3 regions of the Sphaerisporangium sp. NPDC051017 genome follow, and region 2 is predicted to be linked to each of the others. Evidence: riboswitches for the same ligand, from Rfam matches in the RefSeq annotation. Region 2 holds a riboswitch; each other region holds the start of a gene.
The links. Region 2 has a riboswitch for cobalamin ahead of AB0M95_RS03670 (ribonucleoside-diphosphate reductase subunit alpha). Riboswitches for the same ligand answer to the same signal wherever they lie in the genome.

Region 1 (7,816 bases), on a different contig from region 2:
GCGCCCATGAACGTCCCGGTGTGGGTGCCGCTGTTGGTGAACCGCACGACCACCTTGTCGCCCACGGCGATGATCTCGTCCACGCGCAGGCGCATGGCCGTGAAGGCGCCGGCGGCACTGGCGGCCAGGTGCTCCTTGAAGGCGCTCAGCCCGGTGACCTCGCCCAAGCTGCCGCCGTGCCACCGCAGGTCCTCGCTCCACAACTCGTCGATCGCGGCCAGATCGCCCCCGTTGACGACCTCGTCCAGGAACCGCCGGACGACCGTCACGGGGTCGCCGGACGCCTGGCCGAGGGGGTCGCGCTGCTCGGGCGTGGCGTCGTCCCGGTCGGTCGAGCGGCTGAGCCCCTCCCAGGCGGCGTCGCGCTCGGCGAGCGCATTGGCGGCGGCGCGGGCCCCGGTCAGGGCGTCGGAGCCGAGCAGCAGCCGGGTCGGCGGCTCGTCCATCGCGGCGAGCAGGGTCACGACGTGGGCGACCTTGCGCGGGTCGCCGAGCGCGGCGTCGGCGGCACCGGTGAACAGGCTCGCCAGCATGCCGACCGTACCCGCGTACGGAGCCGAGGGGGTGGGGACCGTCATCGAGGAGCCCGCCCAGTCCGTGCGCATGCCGCCGGGCTCGATCGTCGTCACCTTGACGCCGAGCGGGCCGACCTCGGTGGCCAGTACCTCGGTGAACCCGTTGACGCCCCACTTCGCCGCCTGGTACGCGGCCAGCCCCGGGGTCGCGACGCGCCCGCCGACGGACGACACCGTGATGATGTGACCGCCGCCCTGCCGGCGCAGGATCGGCACGACGGCCTTGCTGACGTGGACGACGCCGAACAGGTTCGTCTCCACCTGCGCGCGGAACCCCTCCGGCGTGGAGTCCTCGACCGACACGAGGTCGGCGTACCCGGCGTTGTTCACCACCACGTCCAGCCGGCCGAACTCCCGCACTGCCGCTTCGACGGCGGCGTCGACCGCGCCAGGGTCGGTGACGTCGAGGGGGAGGGCGAGCAGCTTGCCCGCATGGGTCGCGGTCAGGTCGGCGAGTTGCTCAGGGCGGCGGGCGGTGGCCACGACGCGGTCGCCCTGGTCAAGAGCGGCCAGGACGATCTCCCGTCCGAGGCCGCGGGAGCTGCCGGTAACGAACCAAACTTTGTCCGACATTTCAGTGTTCACCTTTCGAGTGCAGTTCAACAGAGGGCGGGGGAAACCACGGCTGTCCAGGGGAGACCAAGGGAGAGCGGGGGAGACTGAGGGAGACTGAGGGACTCTGGAGAGACCAGGGAAGACGGTCAAGGGTGAGCGGGCTCAGGCGTAGGCCTTCTGGAGGTGCTCGCCGAGCAGGGTGATCGCCTCGCGCGCCACTTCCACCGGCTTGGTGTGGGTGAAGCCGTGGTCGACGCCGGCGAACTCGCGATGGGTGACCGCCACGCCCTTGGACGCGAGGTCGGCGGCCAGGTCGTTCATCTCGTGGCGCAGGGTGTCGTACTCGGCGGTCATGATCAGGGTCGGGGGGAGCTCGGCCAGCCGGGCGTAACGGGCCGGGGAGGCGAGGGGGTCGCTCGGGTCGACGCCCTTGAAGTACGTGCGGCGTACCAGGCCCATCATGGCGGGCGGCACCACCGGGTTCGGCTTCGCGGACGTGCGCAGCGAGTCGTCCCGCACGAGGTCGGCGGCCCCGAACTCGGACGACACCGCCACCGGCCGGTAGCCGCCGTCGTCGATGGCCTGCTGTGCGACGTTCAGCGCGAACTTGCCTCCGGCGCTCGGGCCGCCCACCGAGACGCGCTCGCCGTCCCAGCCGTGGACGTGGCCGTTCTCGTGGATCCAGCGGAAGACGTCGTAGGTCTGCTGCTCGGAGACCGGGAAGCGGACCTTGGGGGCGGTGTCGTAGTCGGGGATCACGACGTGGCAGCCGATCTCGGAGGCGAGGTAGCGGGCGATGTTGTCCTCCTGGCGGGGCACGCGGATGATGAAGGCGCCGCCGTGGGTGATGAGGTGCACCGGGGGCCGCCTGCCCGAGGCGAGGGCCGCCGTGACGTCCTCGGGGGTGGGCGCGTAGAGCAGCGCCCGCACCTTCCCGTGCCGGGTCGGGATCGTGATGCGCGACGGCTTGGCGATCTTCTTCGTCGCGAACTGGACGTCCGGCGAGGAGTACTGCAGGCGGAACATGGCGGGGAACATCGCCTGCATCAGCCTGGCGGACAGCGCGTCGCGCCAGTGGATGGCGGGGTCGGTGCCGAGCATGGGGGGCCTCTTTCGTCTACGGGCGTCTGCCGGTCGAGCTGTCTTCTAACCGGTTGGTTAGAAGCTAGGCCACCCCTCGCGGAGTTGTCAACTAAATGGTTAGGAGGCTAATCTGGGGGCATGCCGCCGAGAGATGCCGAAGCCACACGACGCCGCCTGCTGGACGCCGCTCTGCGGGAGTTCGCCGAGTTCGGCATCGCCGGGGCACGCGTCGACCGCATCGCCGAGGCGGCCGGCTCGAACAAGGCGCAGATCTACCACTACTTCGGCAGCAAAGATCAGCTCTTCGACGCCGCCTTCGAGACCATCGTGCGCGACACGGTGGCCGACACCCCGATCGACGTCCACGACCTGCCCGGGTACGCGGCCAGGCTGGCCCGCCGCTACGAGGAGCACCCGCAGGTCATGCGGCTGGCGACCTGGCAGCGCCTGGAACGCGCCGCCGACGCGCCCGTGCCGCTCGCCGTGAAGAGCGTCCGCGACAAGGTCGACGCCATCGCGCGCGCCCAGGACGAGGGCGTGCTGCCCCGGCACTACCCGCCCGGGGTCCTGCTCACCTTGGTGCTGCAGCTCGCGGCCGTGTGGACGGCGGTCAACCCCGAGTTCGGCGCCGCCGTCGACATGGAGGGCGTCCGGCGCGAGGACGTCGTCGCCGACTCCGTCCGCCGCCTGCTCGCCGGCTAGTGCATTCCGCTGCGGCGGATCGGCGCGTGCCCGGTGCTCCGCGGTGGTTCAGGGGGTTCCCGGTAGGGCGCGTAGCCAGGTCAGTGCGGCCTCCACGGTGTCCACGGTGTCCAGGGCGGCGGTCTCGGGGAGGGGTGGGCGGCGTACGACCACCACGGGCAGGGCGAGGTCGCGCGCGGCCGTGAGCTTCGCCCGTGTCATCGTCCCGCCGCTGTCCTTGGTGACCAGCACGTCGACGCGGTGCTCGCGCATGAGCGCCCGCTCGCCGTCCACCGTGTACGGACCCCGGTCGAGCACGAGGTGGTGGTGGGCGGGCATCGGCGGTTCCGGCGGGTCGACCGTACGGATCAGGAACCACAGGCCGTCCGCGCCGGCGAACGCGGCGAGCCCCTGGCGGCCGGTCGTGAGGAAGACCCTGCGCCCGAGCGCGGGCAGGACGGCGGCGGCCTCGTCCAGGGACGCCACCCAGCGCCAGTCGTCCCCGGCGTCCTGCCGCCACCCCGGGCGCCGGAGCACCAGCAGCGGAACCCTCGCCTCCGCCGTCGCGCGGACGGCCGAGGCGGTGATGCGCTCGGCGAAGGGGTGCGTGGCGTCGATCACCGCGCGGATCCCGTGCTCGCGCAGCCATGCCGCCATCCGGTCCGGGCCGCCGAACCCGCCGACCCGCACCTCGCCCTCGGGCAGACGGGGGTCGGTCACCCGTCCCGCCAGCGACGACACCACGCGGACGCCCGGGTCACGGACCAGCTCGGACGCGAGCCGCCGCGCCTCCCCGGTGCCGCCGAGTACCAGGACGCCGCCCCTCATCTGCCGCTTCCTTTCACGTGGTACATCCTTGGCCCATGACCACAGGGCTGCGGTACGGGTGGACGACCGGCGCGTGCGCCACGGCGGCCACCACGGCCGCCTACACCGCGCTGCTCACCGGCTCCTTCCCCGACCCGGTGGAGATCTTCCTGCCCCGGGGGCAGCGGCCGGCGTTCGCGCTCGCCGTCGAGGAACTGGTGGAGGGCCCGCCGGGCGCGGACCGGGCGCGGGCCGGGGTGGTCAAGGACGCGGGCGACGACCCGGACGTCACCCACGGCGCGCTGGTCACCGCGACCGTACGGCACGGAGCACCGGGGACGGGGGTGACGTTCCGCGCCGGACCGGGCGTCGGCACGGTCACCAAACCGGGGCTGCCGCTGGCCGTGGGAGAACCGGCCATCAACCCGGTCCCCCGTCAGATGATCCGCGACCACGTCGCCCGGGTCGCCGCCGCGTACCGCGATGAGGGCGACGTGGTCGTGGAGATATCGGTCGAGAACGGTGAAGAGCTCGCGCGGCGTACCTGGAACCCCCGGCTGGGCATCCTGGGCGGCCTGTCCATCCTCGGCACGACCGGCATCGTGGTGCCGTACTCCTGCTCGGCGTGGATCGACAGCATCCGGCGCGGCATCGACGTCGCCCGCGCCGCCGGGCACGTCCACGTCGCCGCCTGCACCGGCAGCACGTCGGAGAAGGTCGCGACCGAGCTGTACGGCCTGCCGGAGGACGCGCTGCTCGACATGGGCGACTTCGCCGGGGCCGTCCTGAAGTACCTGCGGCGGCATCCCGTGCCCCGGCTTACGGTGGCCGGCGGCATCGGCAAGCTGTCCAAGCTCGCCGACGGGCATCTCGACCTGCACTCGGGCCGCTCCCAGGTCAGTACGGACGCCCTCGCCGCGATGGTGCGCGACGCGGGCGGGGACGAGGACCTCGCCGCACGCGTCCTGCGCGCGAACACCGCCCTCCAGGCGCTCACCATCTGCCAGGAGGCGGGACTGCCGCTCGGAGACCTTGTCGCCGCCGGAGCCCGCACCACCGCCCTCGGAGTGCTGCGCGGCGCCCCCGTCGAGGTCGACGTCGTCGTCATCGACCGCGCGGGCACCATCGTCGGCCGCGCGGGGTGAGCGGCGCTCAGCGGGCTCACCGGGCTCACCGGGCTCAGTGGGCTCAGTGGTGGGCTCAGTGGGCTCAGTGGGCATGGTGTGCGGCCCTGGCCGTCGCCACTGCGGCCGCGGTCTCCGCGATGCCCAGGTGGCGCATGCTTTCGCCGCCGGATTCGACGCGGTAGCCGTCCCCGGTCGCGACCACGAGCACGGCCGGCCCTCCGGGGCGCCCGCACTGACGCTCGCACCCCGCCCAGTGCACGGGCAACCTCCGTCCCGGGGTCTCGCCGTTGACGTCCGCCGTGGCCGCCTGAACCGTCGCGCGCCCGGTGCCGGACCGGCCGGTCGCGTGGGTGGCGTCCGCCTGGACGTCGGCCAGGGACTTGGCGCAGCCCGGACGTCCCGTGCAGGACGTGACCCCGGTCCACGGAGAGGCCGGGTCGGTGACCAGACCGGCCTCGCCCAGCCTCGCGAGCCACGATTCGGCGGTTTCCGTCCTCATACCCGGGACGATCACGCTCCGCCATGGAGTGAGCCGTACCTCACCCGTGCCCGCCCGCGCCGCCTCGGCCAGCACGGACGCCTGCGCGGCCGTCAACCGTCCGAGCGGCGGCATGACGACGAGTGCCACCCGTCCGTCGGTCTGGGCGAGGGGCCCAAGCCGGGGCGCGGGCCGATCGCCCAGGCCGATGGACGAGGCGGGCCGGCTGCCGCCGAGTCCCCCGGACGGCCGTCCGGACTGCTCCTGGACGGGCGGTGACGGGGGCCCGTCCGCCGATCCGGGGCCGGACATGTGGCCGGCTCCCGGCGCCCGTGCGGACACACGGGCGGTGATGTTCGCGGGGCCGTCGGCCAGCTCGGCGACGCGCCACGCGGCCGAACCCTGGGCGGCGCGTTCGGCCAGGAACGCCTCGCCCGCTGCGATCATCAGGGGGACGACGTCGGAGGGCGCGGCGCGCAGCCCCGTGTCCCGCCCGGCCAGCAGCAACGCCCCCCGGACGTCCGCGGCGGGTGGCCGTGTGCTTTCGGTGGCCGGACGGGGGAGGTGCACGGCGGGAAGGGGAAGGTAGGCGACGTCTGCGGCGGGGAGCGCGACGTCGCCCCGTCCGTCGTCCACGGCGAACAGGAACCGGCCGGGCAGGTCCGCCAGGGCCGGGTGCGAGACGAGGGCCTCGTCCAGCTCGCGGACCAGCGGCGCCACCTCGATCAGCCCGCGACCGTCCAGCCCGGCCAAGGGGGACGCCAGGATGTTGCGGACGCGTTCGTGCGTGGCCGACGGCAGAAGCCCGATGGCGGCCATCCTTTCGGCGAACAGCTCCGCGCCCGGCCCGTCCAGCCCGCGCACCTGCACGTTAGCCCGTGAGGTCAGCTCGACGACCCCCGAACCGAGCGCCGCGCAGGCCGCGCCGAGTTCCGCGAGCCGCTCCCCGGTGAGCAGCCCCCCGGGCACCCGGACCCGGGCGACGGCTCCGTCCGCCGCCGGATGCGTCTGCAACGCCCCGGGGCAGGCGTCCGCCCGGGACCGCTCCCCGAACTCCGCATCTGCCATGTCGAGGATCGTAACCCGCCATCCGTCGTGAACCGCCGCGGTCCTCCGGGCCGGCTCCTCGCACCCGGCGTGGACGGGGTGGGCGGGGTCGCATTCCGGCGGGGGGCGTGGTCTCATAGAGGCGACGGCAATACGGAGGAAGCCGGTGTGATTCCGGCGCGGTCCCGCCACTGTCACCGGGGAGTCAACCCCACCGCAGGCCACGGCCCGGCAACGGGCGGGAAGGCCGGGGTGAGCGTCGATCCGGGAGCCAGGAGACTCCAGGCCGTGTGGACCTACTACCCGGGGCGCGGATCCCGAGTGAGGACGTGCCGTGCGCGATCTGCCAGTTCTCCCTGTTCTGCTGCTGTCGACCTCCGACACCGACCTGCTCAGCGCACGCGCGAGCGGCCTGCCGTACCGTCTGGGCAACCCCGCGAGGCTCGCCGCCGCCGACGTTCCCGCCCTGCTGGAGGACGCCGGGCTGGTCGTCGTCCGTCTGCTCGGCGGGCGGCGGGTCTGGGAGGAAGGGCTGGACGCCGTACTGGCGGGCCCGCTGCCGGTGGTCGTGCTGGGTGGTGAGCAGGCTCCGGACGCCGAGTTGATGGAGCTGTCCACCGTCCCGGGCGGGGTGTGCGCCGAGGCGCACGCGTACCTCGCCCACGGGGGGTCGGCGAACCTGGCCGAGCTGCACCGCTTCCTGTCCGACACGGTCCTGCTGACCGGCCACGGCTTCGCGCCGCCCGCGCAGACCCCGAACTGGGGCATCCTGGACCGTCCGGACGCCCGGCCCGTGGAGGCCGGGGTGGCCGTGCGGCCCGTCGTCGGGGTGTTGTACTACCGCGCGCACCACGTGGCGGGGAACACCCGGTTCGTCCAGGTGCTGTGCGACGCCATCGAGGACGCGGGCGGCCGGGCGTTGCCGGTGTACTGCGCGTCGCTGCGCACGGCCGAACCCGCGCTCCTGGACGTGCTCGGCCAGGTGGACGCGCTGGTCGTCACGGTGCTGGCCGCGGGCGGCACCCGTCCCGCCACGGCGTCGGCGGGCGGCGACGACGAGGCGTGGGACGTGGGCGCGTTGGCACGGCTGGACGTGCCGATCCTGCAGGGCCTGTGCCTCACGGGGGACCGCGAGACGTGGGAGGGCAGCGACGACGGGCTGTCTCCTCTGGACGCGGCCTCGCAGGTGGCGATCCCGGAGTTCGACGGGCGCATCATCACGGTCCCGTTCTCGTTCAAGGAGGTCGACGCCGACGGGCTCCCGGTGTACGTGGCGGACCCCGAGCGCGCGGCGCGGGTCGCGGGCATCGCGGTCCGGCACGCGGCGCTGCGGCACGTGCCGCCCGCCGACCGGCGGATCGCCGTGATGCTGTCGGCGTATCCCACCAAGCACGCCCGCATCGGCAACGCCGTGGGCCTCGACACGCCCGCGAGCGTGGTGCGCCTGCTGGCGGCAATGCGCG
Region 2 (7,816 bases):
CGCGGCCCCGCCCCCGCAGGGCCCGCAGCATCGGCAGCGTCGGAACGCCCTGCCGCAGGTCCGCGCCCGCCGGTTTGCCCGCGCGCGAGGACGGCTCGGCGATGTCGAGCACGTCGTCGCACAACTGGAAGGCGATGCCGTACGCCTCCGCGAACTCGCCCAGCGCGTCGCGGAGCTCGGGGCGCGCCCCCGCGGCGTGCGCCCCGAGCCGCGCGGCCAGCGCGAACAGCGCGGCGGTCTTGTCGGCGATGACACTCATGTGGTACCGCTCAGGGTCCCCGTGCCCCACGCCGCGACGTCCCCCCGGACCGCTGTCTCGCACGGTGGAGTCCGGCTTCGGGACGCCGCCTCGCGTGTGCTGGTTCGGGCCGGCGGCGTCCTGCGCGCCGGCGATTTCGCGGATCTGCCCGCTGACGAGGCGGGCGCCGCGCGGATCACTCCGGGCCGGTCCGGGTCGCCGAACGTCGCGGCGAGCAGGGCGATTCTCGGGCGAAGCCGCTTGCCGCCCGCGCCGAGCAGGTGCGTGGCGACGGAGGTCAGGAAGGGGTCTCCGGGGCTGTGCAGGGCCGAGGCCAGCAGATCTTCCACCTCGGCCAGGGCGCGCCGCGTCCACACGGCCAGGTCGTCGCCGGTGCCGCCCGTCCGTCGCGAGACGCCGCCCGGTTCCAGGGCGAGGGGGCCGGGGTCCGTTCGCATGGCGGTCATCCCTCGCGTCCGCAGGTCCGGCAGGCGCCGCGGCGTCGCAGGTAGTAGGCGTACGTCGCGACGGCGAGGGCGACGCCCCACAGCGGCCAGAGCAGGTGCGTGGCGATGAGGACGGGGCTGTAGCCCGTCATGTTCACGAGCTCCGGCGAGGTCATGATGCCGATGCCGCCCGTGATCACGATGGGGACCACGTACGCCGCCGGGATCACCGCCAGCTTGACCGGCACGCGGCGGCCCGCGAGGCCGACCACCCAGCGGGGGAAGACCTCGCCCCAGCGCCGTACCAGCCCCAGGGTGAGGATCGCGCCGACCGTGGCGAAGCTCGCGAGCCCCAAACCCGCCCAGACGGCCCCCGAGTCCCACAGAAAGCGCAGCATCGCGTCGTCGATGCCCAGCGGGATGTGCACGGCCCAGGCGAAGCGGCTCGCGGCGTACAGGAGGGGGATCACCACGGCGGTGATCGTCGCCCGGCGGCTCCACGCAAGGACGCGGAGCCCGTCCCCGGGCCGGTGGTCGTCGTCCCGGCCGCATCGGGAGCACGCGCCACGGCTGCGCCGCTGCCAGGACAGCACCGCGAACGCGAGCAGGAATCCGCCCGCCAGGGACCAGAACTGGTTCAGCAGCGACCAGTCGAGCACCCGGGAGTAGTCGACGTCCGAGGGCCATCCGAACGGGGCGCCGAGGATGAGCATCGGCGCGTAGCCGGTGAGCGCCAGCACGTCCACGGTCGGCACGCCGACCAGCAGGACGGCCGTCACGGTCCAGCCGAAGGCGAGCAGTGAGACCCGCAGGGCGCGTCCCGGCATCACCGCGTGCCGTCCGGCCATGGCCAGGAGCGCCACCGTGGTCACGAGCAGGACCGCGGCGAAGACGGGCGCCCCCGCCTGCGGGGAGACCTCCCTTAACAGGGGTGACGATCTGGTGAACGCGTCGGGTCCGAAGGGGAAGCCTTTGCCGGAAATCGTCCAGTTGAGGGCCACGATCCCGTAGACGGCGGCCCAGACGGCGGCCGCGTAACCGCCCCAGACGGCGGCCCCGATTCCCCGCCGTGTTCCTCCGGTCGGCGTCCCGGAGCCCGTTTCGGGGGACGATCCCGGGGACGTCCGTGAGGGAGGCTCCGGAGGGCGCTCCGGAGCGGCGGGCGAGACGGGCGACGACGACGAACTCGCCGGTTGCTGGGACGTCGACACGATGATCTCCTTCGCGGGGATACGAATTGAGCGCACCCCCACGCTCCCGCCCGGCCCGCCCCCGGCGACTCCCCCCACATCGGGAACCCCATCCCCCGCACGGGGGATCGAGCCTTCGCCGAAGGCGGTCCCGCCGGTCCGTGGAGGGGGGTGAGGGCCGTGTGCGGGGGCGATGAGCTGGGCATTTAGGTGATATCGGGGGAAAGGGCGTGAACCATGCGTCGTCGCCAGGTGCTCGCGCTCGGGGCGGGGCTTGTCGCAATGGCCACCGGATGCGGGAGCGCCACCGACCCCCGCAGGCTCGCCGCCGCCACGGTCTCGATGGTGGTGCCCGGGCCGGCGGGAGGCGAGACGGACATGATCGCCCGGTCACTCAAAGGAGTGGCCGAGCGCGAGTCGCTGGCCGGAGCGGTGCGGGTCGTCAACCGGCCGCTCGAGTCGGCGCTGGCCGAGTTCACCCGCGCCCGGCAACCCGGCATGATGCTGATGGCCGAGCCCGAGCTGGTCGGGACGGTGCGGGACGTCCGCCAGGCCACCGCCTTCGCCGGCACCACCCCGCTGGCCCGCCTCTGCGGCGAGTGGGAGCTCCTGGTCGTCCCGGCGGCCTCGCGCCTGACGACGTTCGGCGCGTTCGCCGACGCGCTGCGGCGCGACCCGTCCCGGCTCGCCGTCGCGGGCAGGAACACGGGCGGGGTCGACCACGTCCTGCTCGGCATGCTGGCCCAGAGCCTCGGCGTCGACCCGCGCCTGGTCCGGTACGCGGCCTATCCGACCTGCGAGCAGGCCGTCGCCGCGCTGGCGGCCGGACGCGCCCCGGTCGCGATCTCCGGGCACGCGGCGGTGCGGCCGCGCGTGCGGTCGGGGGAGCTGCGGGTGCTCGCGGTGTCCTCGCCCGACCGCCTGCCCGGCGTCGAGGCCCCGACGCTGCTGGAGTCCGACGTCCACCTGTACTGCGCGAACTGGCGGGGCCTGCTGGGATCCGGCGACCTCGCCGAGGCCGACAGGGCGGCGCTGGCCCTGATGTGCCGCGGCGTCGCGGACTCGCCACGCTGGCAGGCGATCTGCGTACGCAACGGCTGGACCCCGCTGTACCTCGACGGCGACGAGTTCCGCCAATGGCTGGGCGTGGAGTCCGCCCGCCTCGGCCGCGCCCTCGGCGCCCTCGGCGTCCGCGTGTAGCGCCACGACGCGCCGTGACCCGTCGGCTCGATCGGTCGTCTCCACGTCCCGGATGGGGGTGGATGGTCACGCTGGGTGCATGGGAGCGACACAACCTATAGGGGTTGTTGCGGGGCCGGACACTAGATGTAGGATCCATGCTCGTCGCTGGTTCGCTCCTCGGGGCGAGGCAAGAGGGAATCCGGTGCGAATCCGGGACTGCCCCGCAGCGGTGAGCGGGAACGACCGCCGTCACATCAGCACTGGGCCGCCCGCGGCCTGGGAAGCGACGGCCAGTAGGCGTGTGAGGTGCGCCCGCGAGTCCGAAGACCTGCCGGTGACGTCGTCCAGGCCCCGAGGGAGGGCCGCCGGACGGGGAGACCGGCATGCCCGCTCACGGGTGCCCGGTCGTGCTCCGCCGTGCCTTCCTCCGGGGTGATCCGAGCGCACGAAGGAGACAGCACGTGACGGTGACGGATTCGCGGCCGGTGTACCGGCCGGAGGCGGGGAGCGAGCACAGGCGGCTCGCCATCGAGGAGGCCGCCGCCCGGGTCATCGCCGACCCCGCCAACTCCCGCGTCGCCGCGCGGCTGCTCGCCGAGGAGATCGCCGATGAGGCCGCCGCGCACGGCGTGCGGTCGTTCTCCGAGTCGGTCGCGGCCACGCACGCGGCGGGGCTGGTCCAGGACCGCCTGGCGGACTTCGTCCGGGACAACGCGGCCGTGCTGGACGGGCTGGTGGACGCCGGCGGCGACGACCGTTTCGAGTACTTCGGGCTGCGCACCGTCTACGACCGCTACCTGCTGCGCCACCCCGTGACCCGGGGCGTGCTGGAGCGCCCGCAGCACTTCTTCCTGCGCGTGGCCTGCGGCCTGGCGGACACCGTCGCCGAGGCCGGCGAGCTGTACCGGCTGATCTCCACGCTGTCGTACATGCCGAGCTCGCCGACGCTGTTCAACTCCGGCACCCGCCGCCCGCAGCTCTCGTCGTGCTTCCTGCTGGACTCGCCGCGCGACGAGCTGGACGCGATCTACGAGCGGTACGGCCAGGTGGCGCGCCTGTCGAAGTACGCCGGGGGCATCGGCATCGCCTGGACGCGGATCCGCTCGCGCGGCTCGCTGATCCGGGGCACCAACGGGCACTCCAACGGCATCGTCCCGTGGCTGCGCACGCTGGACGCGAGCGTCGCCGCCGTCAACCAGGGCGGGCGGCGCAAGGGCGCGGCCTGCGTCTACCTCGAACCGTGGCACGCCGACGTCGAGGAGTTCCTCGAACTGCGCGACAACACCGGCGAGGAGGCCCGCCGCACCCACAACCTGAACCTGGCCAACTGGATCCCGGACGAGTTCATGCGCCGGGTCGAGGCGGACGGCGAGTGGTCGCTGTTCGACCCCAAGGAGGTCCCGGAGCTGACCGACCTGTGGGGCGAGGCGTTCGACGCCGCCTACCGCGAGGCCGAGGCCGCCGGGCGGTACGTCCGGAAGGTCCCCGCCAGGGCCCTGTACGGGCGCATGATGCGCACGCTGGCCCAGACGGGCAACGGCTGGATGACCTTCAAGGACGCCTCCAACCGCGCCTCCAACCAGACGGCGCTGCCCGGGAACGTCATCCACCTGTCCAACCTGTGCACCGAGATCCTGGAGGTGACCAGCGACGCCGAGACCGCCGTGTGCAACCTCGGCTCGGTCAACCTCGCCGCCCACCTGGTGGAGGACGGGCTCGACTGGGAGCGGCTGCGCGCCACGGTGGCGACGGCCGTGCGGTTCCTCGACAGGTCCATCGACCGCGGCTTCTACCCGACGCCGGAGGCCGAGGCGGCGAACAAGCGCTGGCGGCCGATCGGGCTCGGGGTGATGGGCCTGGCCGACGTGTTCTTCGCGCTGCGGCTGCCGTTCGACTCGCCGGAGGCGCTGGCGCTGTCCAGCCGCGTCAGCGAGGAGATGGCGCTGGCCGCGTACCAGACGTCCTGCGACCTCGCCGAGGCGGACGGCGCGCACCCCTCGTACGCCGACACGCGGGCGGCGCGCGGCGTCCTGCACCTGGACCACTACCCGGCGGCGCGGCCCGTCCACCCCGGCGAGTGGGCCGCCCTGCGCGAGCGGATCGCGGCCACCGGGCTGCGCAACTCGCTGATGATCGCGATCGCGCCTACGGCCACCATCGCCTCCATCGTCGGCTGCTACGAGTGCGTCGAGCCGCAGGTGTCCAACGTGTTCAAGCGCGAGACCCTGTCGGGCGAGTTCCTGCAGGTCAACCGCTACCTGGTGCGCGACCTCCAGGAGCGCGGGCTGTGGACGCCGCAGGTCAGGGACGCGGTGAAGCGCGCCGACGGCTCCGTCCAGGACATCGCGGCCATCCCGGCGGACCTGAAAGTGCTGTACCGCACCGCCTGGGAGCTGCCGCAGAAGGCGCTGATCGATCTCGCCGCCACGCGCCAGCCGTACATCGACCAGTCGCAGTCGCTGAACCTGTTCATGGCGACCCCGACGATCGGCAAGCTGTCGTCGATGTACGCCTACGCCTGGCGGGCCGGGCTGAAGACGACGTACTACCTGCGCTCGCGTCCGGCCACCCGCATCGCGCAGACGACCGTCGCCGCCGAGCCGGCCACAGAGCCTCTCACCGGGCCTGTAGCCGGACCCGCCGCCACGCCGATCGCGGTCTCCGAGGCCGTGGCGTGCTCCCTCGAGAACCCTGAGATCTGCGAGGCGTGCCAGTGATGCTGCTCGACCCCGGCATGAACCTGACCCTGCGCCCGATGCGGTACCCGGAGTTCTACGAGCGGTACCGGGCCGCGATCCGCAACACCTGGACGGTCGAGGAGGTGGACCTCCAGTCCGACCTCGCCGACCTCGCCAAACTCGGCGCGGGGGAGCGGCACCTGATCAACCGGCTGGTGGCCTTCTTCGCCACCGGCGACTCGATCGTGGCCAACAACCTCGTGCTGAACCTCTACCAGCACGTCAACGCCCCCGAGGCGCGGCTGTACCTGTCGCGGCAGCTCTTCGAGGAGGCCGTGCACGTGCAGTTCTACCTGACGCTGCTGGACACCTACCTGCCCGACCACGACGAGCGGGCCAAGGCGTTCGCGGCGATCGAGCACATCCCGTCCATCAGGGACAAGGCCGAGTTCTGCTTCCGCTGGATCGACTCCATCAACGGGCTGGCCCGCCTGGAGACGCGGGACGACCGCCGGGCGTTCCTGCTCAACCTGATCTGCTTCGCCGCCTGCATCGAGGGGCTGTTCTTCTACGGGGCCTTCGCGTACGTGTACTGGCTGCGCTCGCGCGGGCTGCTCGGCGGGCTCGCCACGGGGACGAACTGGGTGTTCCGCGACGAGTCCATGCACATGGAGTTCGCGTTCTCGGTCGTGGACACCGTGCGCGCCGAGGAGCCGGACCTTTTCGACGACGGGCTGGGCGCCCAGGTGACCCGGATGATCGAGGAGGCGGTGGCTGCCGAGCTGGCGTTCGCCCGGGACCTGTGCGGTGACGGCCTGGCGGGGATGAGCGCCGAGCGCATGCGCGAGTACCTCGAGTACGTCGCCGACCGCCGTCTGGCCCGGCTCGGGCTGCCGATCCGGTACGGGACGGCCAACCCGTTCGCCTTCATGGAGCTCCAGGACGTGCAGGAGCTGGCGAACTTCTTCGAGCGGCGGGTCTCCGCCTACCAGGTGGCGGTGGAGGGCAGCGTCAGCTTCGACGAGGCGTTCTGACCCCGTCGTCCTGCCCCCTTCGTCCTCGTCCGAAGGTGGTCCGACCGAGTCCCTCCTCCGTGTGATCTGTATCACTCTATTTCGGGATTCATGGCCATATGTCTGGCTATGGATCGCCCGAGCCGGCGCGTGGCCTCGCGGCCCGCGCCGGTGGCGGGCCCGCGACGTCCGCCGTCACAGGCCTGTACGCCGCCGGAGGAGAACTTTATGTGCGCCCTGACTCGTGTGAAACGCGTAGCTCTGTGATCATTCGATCCGAGAGCGCCCCGGATCCCGGTGCCCGGCGGCCATGGTTGGCCATTTACGCCTTTCCCCTGCACGCGATAGGAAAGGACGACGAAAGGGGCGCCGCCTGTGTCATCGGTAGCAAGCTGGATACTCCTGGTGGTCGCGGTGCTCGCGGCGGTGATCGCGGTCGAGCTGGTCAGGCGGCTGCTGCGGTCGCGCCACGTCAACGGAAGGTTCTCCCTGGCGGGCCCGCTCCTCGAGCGGTGCACGTGGCCGGCGTTCGCGACCGCGGCCGTCGTGACGTTCGACACCGGGTACGCGCCCGGCATGTCCAGCGTGACGGCCACCCTCGTGGTCGAGCAGGTCGTCACCCTGTTACTCATCGCCTGCGTCGCCTGGCTGGTCATCCAGGCCGCGTACGCCGTGACCGACGTGGTGCTGGACCGGCTCGGCGCGGTCGAGGGAGAGGGCAACCGCAAGGCGCGGCGCATCCGCACCCAGATCGCGCTCGTCCGCCGCGTCGCCGCCGCCGTGATCATCATCGTGTCCATGGGCGCCATGCTGTTCAGCTTCCCGGCGGTCCGCGCGCTCGGCGCCGGGCTGCTCGCCTCGGCGGGTATCGCGGGCGTGGTCGCGGGCATCGCCGCCCAGTCCACGCTGAGCAACCTCATCGCCGGGCTGCAGCTCGCCTTCAGCGACGCCATCCGGCTGGACGACGCCGTCGTGGTCGGCGGCGAGTGGGGCCGCATCGAGGAGCTGACGCTCACCTACGTCGTCGTGCGGCTGTGGGACGAGCGGCGGCTCATCCTGCCGGTCTCCT
Region 3 (7,816 bases), on a different contig from region 2:
CAGCTCGGCCAGCAGGTGGATGACGTCGCCGATCGCGCGGCCGGCCAGCTCGGCCTCGCCCATGGGCATCAGCGTGACCTGGGTGTAGTCCTCGACCTCGGCGAGTGCGCCGCGCACGACGTCGACCATCGGGACCGAGCGGCGCCAGGCGCGGCCGGGGGAGGCGCCGGACAGGACGATGAGGTTCTCGGCGTTGCGCCGCATGCGGGTGGCCAGGTGGTCGACGCGGAACAGGTCGGCCAGCTCTGCCGGCTCGGTCTCGCGCCGTTCCATGGCGTCCAGGATGGTGAGCTGCCGGTGGACCAGCGACTGCGTGCGCCGGGCCAGGCTGAGCAGGATGCCGCGGTAGCTGCGCCGCAGCTCGGCCTGCTCGACCGCGACGCGGATCGCCGTCTCCTGCACGGTGTTGAACGCCTGGCCCACCTGGCCGATCGCGTCGTTGCCCGTGGCGAGCGGCGGCGCCTCCTCGGCGACGTTGACGTCCTCCCCGTGGCCTAGCCGTTCGACCACGTTGGGCAGCTTGCGGCCCGCCAGCTCCAGGGCGGCGGCGCGCAGCTCCTCCAGGCGCTGTACGAGGGCGCGGGCCGTGGTGATGGCCAGGATGATCGAGGCGATGACGGCGATGAGCCCGAGCCCGCCGGCCAGCGCCAGCCGGACGACGACGCCGGTGGCGATCGGCCGGGCGCGTTCGACGAGCTTCGCGCCTCCGGTGGTGAGCACTTTCTCGACCTGCCCCTGGACCGCGCCGGTGGCCGACTTCCAGCGCGCGCCGTCCACGGGGGCGAGCTGGGGCCGGGGCGTGATCATCAGCTGGTTCTCGAGGCGGCGCAGGCGGTTGTACGGCTCGCTCTTGGTCATCTGCTCGAAGGCCGCGCGGTCGGACGTGGGCAGCTCGGCGGCGACCTTGGAGAACAGGAACCGCTGGGTGCCGACGAGCTGGGCGAACTGTGCCCGCTCGCTCTCGCCGGGGCCGCCCGCGGCCAGGGATCCGGCGATCAGGGCGTCCTCCTGCGCGAGGAGTTCGCCGGCGCGGCTGAGCTCGATGAACGTGCGCGTGTCCTTGGCGAAGTCGGCGTCGTCCAGCGTGGCCATCGAGTCGTAGACGCGGAAGAGCGCGTCTACGATCCCGGTGATCGCGACGGAGGCGCGCCCGCGGTCGATCAGGCCCTCGTCCACCTGCTCGCGCATCGGGCCGAGGGCCCGCAGCTCCTGGGTCGCCTCGTCGATGCGCCGCCTGAGGGTCTCACTGGCCGCGTCCTGGACGGACGTGCTCGTGGCCTGCCTGCGGAAGTCGGCGCTCGCGTCGTCGGTCCTGGTCCGCTGCGCGTTCAGGGCGATGCGCTGCTGGCTGGAGCCGGGGGCGCCCAGCAGGACGAGCGTGAGCCTGCGCTCCTGCTGCAGTTCGACCCTCAGCCGCTCGCCGGGGTCGGCGATGCCGGAGTTCAGGGTGGCGACCCACAGGACGTTGAAGCCCTCACGCAGGGTGACCCAGGCCGCGAACCCCCACAGGGCGACCAGCGACAGCAGGAGCGCCGTGACCTTGGTCCGAATACGCGAATTACGGAAGCGCATAAGTCCATCCCTGGCGAGCGTCAGGAAGCTCATATCACGGTTCGCGGCGCATAAAGCTCAGGTCACGCTATCGTGCCCTATTGCGCCACATCGCATGGCAATGAGGCATTCCACCGCATCGCACTGGGGAACCCTAGCACGATGGCAAATGGTTCTCCGACTGTTCTGTGTCACTTTTGTAAACATGTCGGGTTGGCTGTCGGGTTATGTGATTCGGTATCACGTTTGTCGGCTGATGTGCCCTCTAGTGCTCCAACGTCGTGACGCTCCGTGCCAGGTGGAGCGCCCCCATGACCACGGCCCGGACGATCGCCACCGGCAGGTACAGGTCCTTGTCCACCCACATCGGCGGGTCCTCGACCCGCCCGGCGGACCGCAGAAGGTACTCCTGCCCCCGCTCGATCGCGGCCGACAGACGCCGGCTCCTGGCGCTCCCCGTCGTACCGCCCCCGGCCAGCAGGAGCTGGTACAACGCGTACGCCGTCTCCTCGGGCGTGCCGTCCCACAGCCCCCAGGAACCGTCCGGGCGCTGGGACGACAGCACCCAGTCCGCCGCCAGCCGCACCGGCCGGCGCGACGCGGCGCCGCCGAACTCGCCGAGCGCCAGCGCGCAGCACGCCGTGGCGTAGTACGGCGAGACGTGCCAGCGGTCCGTCCAGCTCCCGTCCGCCCGCTGCCGCGCGCACAGCCAGGCCGCCAGCCGCCGGACGGCCTCCGCGTAGCGCGGGCGCGCGTCGGGGCGGGCCGCCGTGAACTGGCCGAACGCGTCCAGCACGTGGGCGTTCACCGTCGTCGAGTGCCCGTCCTCGCCGAGCCACGTGCTGAAGTGCGTGCCGGTGTGGTACGCCCAGAGGCTGCCGGGCTCGCGCGGGGCGCCGAGCAGCGCCAGCGCGTACAGCGCCACCGACGTCGTGTCGGCGTCGGCGGGCAGCCCCGGCCCCGCCGCCACCCCGTCGGGGTCGATCCGCTCGCCGAGGCTCGCCACAAGCTCGACCGGCACGTCCACAGGGATGCCGGCGCGCAGCAGCCAGCTCACCACCCACCCGCGCTCGAACACCGTGATCGGGACCGCGCACGGCACCGGGCCGCCCGACAGCCGCACGACGGCCTCCAGGTGCTCGTGCGCCAGCGGCGCCGACCGTCCGGGGCCGCCGGGCTCGCCCAGCCAGGCGGCCGTGGCGGCCGGGGACGCGCCCACCGTCCCCTCGGGGGTCACCACGACGGCGGGGGCCCGCACGGCGGCCTCGCCCGCGACCTCCAGGGCGTGCATCAGCTTCACCGGCAGGGGAGCGCCCTGCCGCAGGCGCTCGCGGACGAGCCGCACCCGCGCGTCGTCCATGTCCTCGGGGAAGGGCAGGAGCGGGCAGGACTCCCACGCCCCGGGCACGGAGGAGCCGGCGAGGGCGCGGACGAGCCGGTTGACCGAGGTGACCAGTGCGGGGACGACGAGCTCGATCGCGGGCATGTCCGGCAGCGGCGCGCCGAAGCCCCGCCGCGCCCGGAGCCCGAGCGCGCGCAGGGCGCGTCCGGCGGCCTCCGCCACGGCCGGGGAGCAGGCGGGGGAGGTCCGGACGAGCTCGCCGAGCAGCGCGTCCGCCGCGCTCAGCGTGGGGACGAGCGCGTAGTCCTCGTGCGGGCCCCACAGGCCGTCCGGGCGCTGGGTGCCCACGAGGAACGCGATCCGCTCGGCGTGCCCGGTCAGCCACGGGGCCAGGGCCGCCAGCCGCCCCGTCTCGTACACCGAGGGCGAGGCGTCACCCCACGGGCGCGTCATGAGCCCGGACACCAGGGTTCGGGCCTCGGCGGCGACGTCGGCGGTCAGCGCGTCACCGTGAATGCTCATAAGTCGCCCCAGTAGTCGGCGAGCCGGTAGAAGCCCGCGCAGAAGTCCATCTGACGTTCGAGGTAGCCGGCGATCAGGGGGTCGCCGTCCCGCAGGGGCTCGATCAGCTCCCTGGCCCGGGCCGCCAGCGCGGCGAGGCGCCGGTCCACCTCCTCGCGGGGCGCACCGAGCAGCAGGGCGTTCAGGTCGCCCCACTCCACGTCCCGCCGGTAGGTCCCGAGGTCGTTCAGCAGGCGGATCACCCGTTGCACGGCCGCAGCCGCCTCCCGCACCGCCGCGATGGCGCCGGACGGCGCGCCGGTGTGGATCAGATGGGAGACGAAGACGAAGGTGAAGCCCAGGTTGTCGGCGTTGCCGAGGTACTGCTCCAGTGAGGGGACCGTGCCCGCGTCGCGCCACTCCCGCTCCAGGCGCATCGCCGCCAGCATGACCCGCAGTTCCTCGCGCCAGACGTGCCCGAGCGCGGGGAAGGCGGGGGCGGCGGACAGGTCCCGCCGGAGGTCGGCCAGGAACCGCGCCAGGTCGTCGCCGGGGGCCGGGTCCGCGCCGTCGGCGGCGGCCAGGCACCGGCGGGCGATGTCGTCCACCTCGGGCGCCGAGGCCGCGACGTAGTCCACCTGCCAGTCGAGCCCGAACGCCCACAGGGTGGCCTTGTTGGCCACCGAGAGCCGTTCGGCGGTGAACCACGGGCCGCTGAACGCCATGGCCAGGGACAACGTGCTGGTCAGCGCGTCGTCGAACGGCTTGGCCGAGAACAGGCCAGGGTAGGCCTCGAGCCATTCGCGCATCTGCCGCTGGGAGCTTCCGGCGACCGCGCAGATCAGCCCGGACTCCGTGGCGCCCGGCCACTCGCGGGCGGGAGCCGTCATCGCGGGCCCTGCCCGGCGCAGTTCACGGGAAGCAGCCGGAGTCCCACCGTGCCGCGCGGGCGCAGCAGCGCCGTCGCCGCGGGCGCGGGGGTACGGCCGCCGAGCGCCGCCGGGCGGAACCGGCTCAGGATGGCGGCCATGATCAGCGGGGCGTCCATGTAGAACAGGTGCTTGCCGACGCACTGGTGCGCGCCGCCGCCGAAGGGGAAGTACGCGTACCGGTGCCGCCGCTCGCCGCGGTCGGGGGAGAACCGCTCGGGGTCGAACTCCAGCGGCCGGTCCCACACCTCTTCGAGCCGGTGGGTGACGTACGGGCTGATCAGCACCATCGACCCGGCCTTCAGGCGCGTTCCGCCGAGGGTCTCGCTCCGCACGACCGTGCGGGGCAGCAGCCAGCCGGAGGGGTAGAGGCGCATGACCTCCTGCAGCACCATCTTGGTGTAGCGCAGCTCGGGCACGTGCGCGGGCAGGGCGGGGCCGGTGCCGACCACGCGGTCGATCTCGGCGTACACCTTCGCGGCCACCTCGGGGTGGGCTTCCAGGAGCGGCCAGGTCCAGGTGAGCGTCGACGCCGTCGTCACCGACGCCGCCGCGTAGATGCTGACGAGGTCGTCGCGGACACGCCGGTCGTCGCGCGGCGTGCCGTCCGCCTCCTGGGCGCGGCACAGCGCCGAGACGACGTCGGAGCCGTCGGCCGCCTCCCGCCGGACCTCGCGGATCAACGGGAAGATGATCTCGTCGATGGTCGAGACCGCGGTCTTGAACGCCCGGTCTCCGGGCAACGGCACCCGGTACGGCATGAACGGCAGGAGCAGCCGGGTGAAGACCGCCGCGTCGGCCGTGTGGTAGGCGGAGGTGAGGCGCTCGCCGTCCCGCAGGGAGATCCGGTCGCCGAACAGCACGCGCACGACGCTCTGGTTGACGATGGCGCCCATCGTGCGGGCGGCGTCCATCGGTTCCTTCGAGCGGGCGCGCGCCTCCAGTTCCTCGATCCGCGCGTCGACGGTGGCGGCGATCGTCCCGGCGAGCGCGGCGACGTACTTCGGCGTGAACAGCGGCTGGAGGATCCTCCTGCTGGCCTCCCAGCCGGGGCCGTCCCCGAGGATGCTGTCGCCGAGCAGGCGGCCGAGCGGCTGCCAGAACATGCCCTGGCGGCTGTAGTTGGTCCAGTTGTCGCGCATGACGTGCTGGACGTGGTCGGGGTGGGTCACCAGGTAGGGCCGCAGCACGCCCAGGTTCAGCCGGACGATTCGCCCGCCGGCCTGCCTGCCCAGCGCGGCCAGGCCGTTCGCGGGGTCGCGCACGATCGCCGGCGCCACCCGTGCCAGCATGGTCCGTTTCCCGGTACGGGCAGCGTTGATTTCAACCGGCATTCCGACGTTCTCCACCCTTTCAACGACCCAGAGGCGCACCGCTACGAGGGGTTCCTCGTCTCGCCGGGAGCTCTACGTCGAACACCGGGTGCCGCAGAAGCCGCAAACTTCCCAAGCGGCTACTCTTACGGCAAAGTGACACATGATCGAGTTGATATCACGATCTTCTGACCTGGAGCAAGATTTTCGGTCAAAGGTCCGGCCGGCTACGGCAGGTTGTACTGTCCGGATATCCGCCGTCATGCGGCTCGTGACCGGTACGCCCTGGGCTGGGCTAGTCTCGCCGCCAGTGTCGGCACACGTCGGGGAGCCGAGCGTGGAACCAGCGTCGGTGGGTCTGATCGGAGCCGGTCCCTGAAGGGCGCCCTGAACCGCCGAGCGGAGCGAGGCCATGGGCACAGCGCCCTGAACCCGACGCGTTGGAGGCGGCAATAAACCCAGTTGATACGGTTTCCAGTGACGCGCGGCGTGGAGCGAAGCCGGTGTGAGTCCGGCGCTGTCCCGCAACTGTGAGATCCTCCCGGATCGAGCCAGGTCGCCTCCTGCCGCGCCGACGTCGTCAACCCTCGTGGAAAAGGGTGATCCGTCCCACATCACGGGTCCCTTGTTTCCCGGCAACAGGAGGAACCCACGTGAGGCCCGTACGCACGGCCTTGGCGGGCGCGTTGCTGGGTGCGCTGACGCTGGCCGGATGCGGCCAGCCGACCGGCACCGCAGAGACCACCGCCACCCCCGCCCCCGCCACATCCCCCGGCGAAACCGCGCAGGCCGCGGGCTTCCCGGTGACCGTCCAGGCCGGCAACGGCCCGGTGACGATCGCCAAGAAGCCAACGAAGATCATCTCTCTGTCGGCCAGCCATACGGAGACCCTGTTCGCGATCGGCGCGGGCCCTCAGGTCCTCGCCGTCGACGACCAGTCGAACTACCCTCCGGAGGCGCCCAAGACCGACCTGTCGGGGTTCAAGCCCAACGCCGAGGCGATCATCGCCAAGCAGCCCGACCTGGTCATTGTGTCCAACGACATCGACGGCGTCGTCGCCGCGCTCACCAAGGTCGGCGTCCCGGTGCTGCTGGAGCCCGCAGCCACCAAGCTGGACGAGGCCTACGACGAGGTCACCGACCTCGGGGCGGCCACCGGCAACGCAGAGAAGGCCGGCCAGGTCGCCGCGGACATGAAGCGACGGATCGACGCGTTCGCCGCCGCCGCGCCCAAGGGCAAGAACCTGACCTACCTCCACGAGCTGGACAGCACGCCGTACTCCGTGACCTCCAGCACGTTCCTCGGCCAGATCTACGGCCTGTTCGGGCTGACCAACATCGCGGACAAGGCGCCCGACACGGCCGGCGGCTACCCCAAGCTGTCCAGCGAGTTCGTGGTCAAGGCCGACCCCGACCTGATCTTCCTGGCCGACATCAAGTGCTGCGGCCAGTCCAAGGAGACCCTCGCCAAGCGGCCGGGCTGGGCCGGGCTCTCGGCGATCAAGAACGACCGGGTGATCCCCCTGGACGACGACATCGCCTCCCGCTGGGGGCCGCGCGTCGTCGACCTCGTCGAAATGGTGGGCGAGGCCGTCGGGAAGGCCTCCGGCTGAAACCCGCGACGGTTTCCACCGAGCCCCCGCCCGAGTCCCCGGCGCCCATCGCGGCCCCGGGGGCTTCGGCGCGGTCGCGGACGGCCGCCCTCACGGTCGCGCTCGCCGTGCTGGCCGTCTGCGTGCTGCTCGGGCTGGTGATCGGCGCGGTCGGCATGCCGCTGAAGGGCGTGGCGCTCGAACTGCTCGACCGGCTGCCCTTCGTCACGGTCGACTCCGGGCTGTCGCCGGTCGAGAAGGGGCTGCTCGTCCAGTTGCGCCTGCCCCGCGTGGTGCTGGCGGCGATCGTCGGCGGCCTGCTGGCGATGTCCGGCGCCGGCTACCAGGGCGTGTTCCGCAACCCGCTCGCCGACCCCTACCTGCTCGGCGCGGCCGCGGGCGCAGGCTTCACCGCCACCCTGATGATCGTGCTGATCCAGGTGGACGGTCTGGTGCCGCTCGCGGCGTTCGGCGGGGCGATCGGCGGGGTGCTGCTGGCGTACGCGCTCGGCAGTACGGCGGGACGCGGTGGCGGTACGGCCACGCTCGTCCTGGCCGGGGTCGCGGTGTCGTCGTTCCTCGCCGCGC

Region 1: it holds a riboswitch for cobalamin, as region 2 does, so the genes downstream of both, cobN (cobaltochelatase subunit CobN) here and AB0M95_RS03670 (ribonucleoside-diphosphate reductase subunit alpha) in region 2, are expected to answer to the same signal.
Region 3: it holds a riboswitch for cobalamin, as region 2 does, so the genes downstream of both, AB0M95_RS39725 (ABC transporter substrate-binding protein) here and AB0M95_RS03670 (ribonucleoside-diphosphate reductase subunit alpha) in region 2, are expected to answer to the same signal.

Annotation. Positions count from the first base shown of each region.
Region 1 is NZ_JBFBCI010000021.1:54,703-62,518, reverse strand. It holds gene AB0M95_RS18815 (SDR family NAD(P)-dependent oxidoreductase) at 1-1,148, opposite strand, end outside; gene AB0M95_RS18810 (alpha/beta hydrolase) at 1,293-2,231, opposite strand; gene AB0M95_RS18805 (TetR family transcriptional regulator) at 2,352-2,915, shown strand; gene AB0M95_RS18800 (cobalt-precorrin-6A reductase) at 2,964-3,722, opposite strand; gene AB0M95_RS18795 (cobalt-precorrin-5B (C(1))-methyltransferase) at 3,758-4,846, shown strand; gene cobG (precorrin-3B synthase) at 4,911-6,374, opposite strand; cobalamin riboswitch at 6,505-6,635, shown strand; gene cobN (cobaltochelatase subunit CobN) at 6,697-7,816, shown strand, end outside.
Region 2 is NZ_JBFBCI010000002.1:232,088-239,903, reverse strand. It holds gene AB0M95_RS03690 (polyprenyl synthetase family protein) at 1-259, opposite strand, end outside; gene AB0M95_RS03685 (hypothetical protein) at 256-696, opposite strand; gene AB0M95_RS03680 (hypothetical protein) at 702-1,895, opposite strand; gene AB0M95_RS03675 (tripartite tricarboxylate transporter substrate-binding protein) at 2,112-3,074, shown strand; cobalamin riboswitch at 3,206-3,407, shown strand; gene AB0M95_RS03670 (ribonucleoside-diphosphate reductase subunit alpha) at 3,518-5,773, shown strand; gene AB0M95_RS03665 (ribonucleotide-diphosphate reductase subunit beta) at 5,773-6,768, shown strand; gene AB0M95_RS03660 (mechanosensitive ion channel domain-containing protein) at 7,123-7,816, shown strand, end outside.
Region 3 is NZ_JBFBCI010000107.1:2,270-10,085, reverse strand. It holds gene AB0M95_RS39745 (nitrate- and nitrite sensing domain-containing protein) at 1-1,572, opposite strand, end outside; gene AB0M95_RS39740 (prenyltransferase/squalene oxidase repeat-containing protein) at 1,817-3,415, opposite strand; gene AB0M95_RS39735 (terpene synthase family protein) at 3,412-4,284, opposite strand; gene AB0M95_RS39730 (cytochrome P450) at 4,281-5,615, opposite strand; cobalamin riboswitch at 6,088-6,222, shown strand; gene AB0M95_RS39725 (ABC transporter substrate-binding protein) at 6,290-7,249, shown strand; gene AB0M95_RS39720 (iron ABC transporter permease) at 7,405-7,816, shown strand, end outside.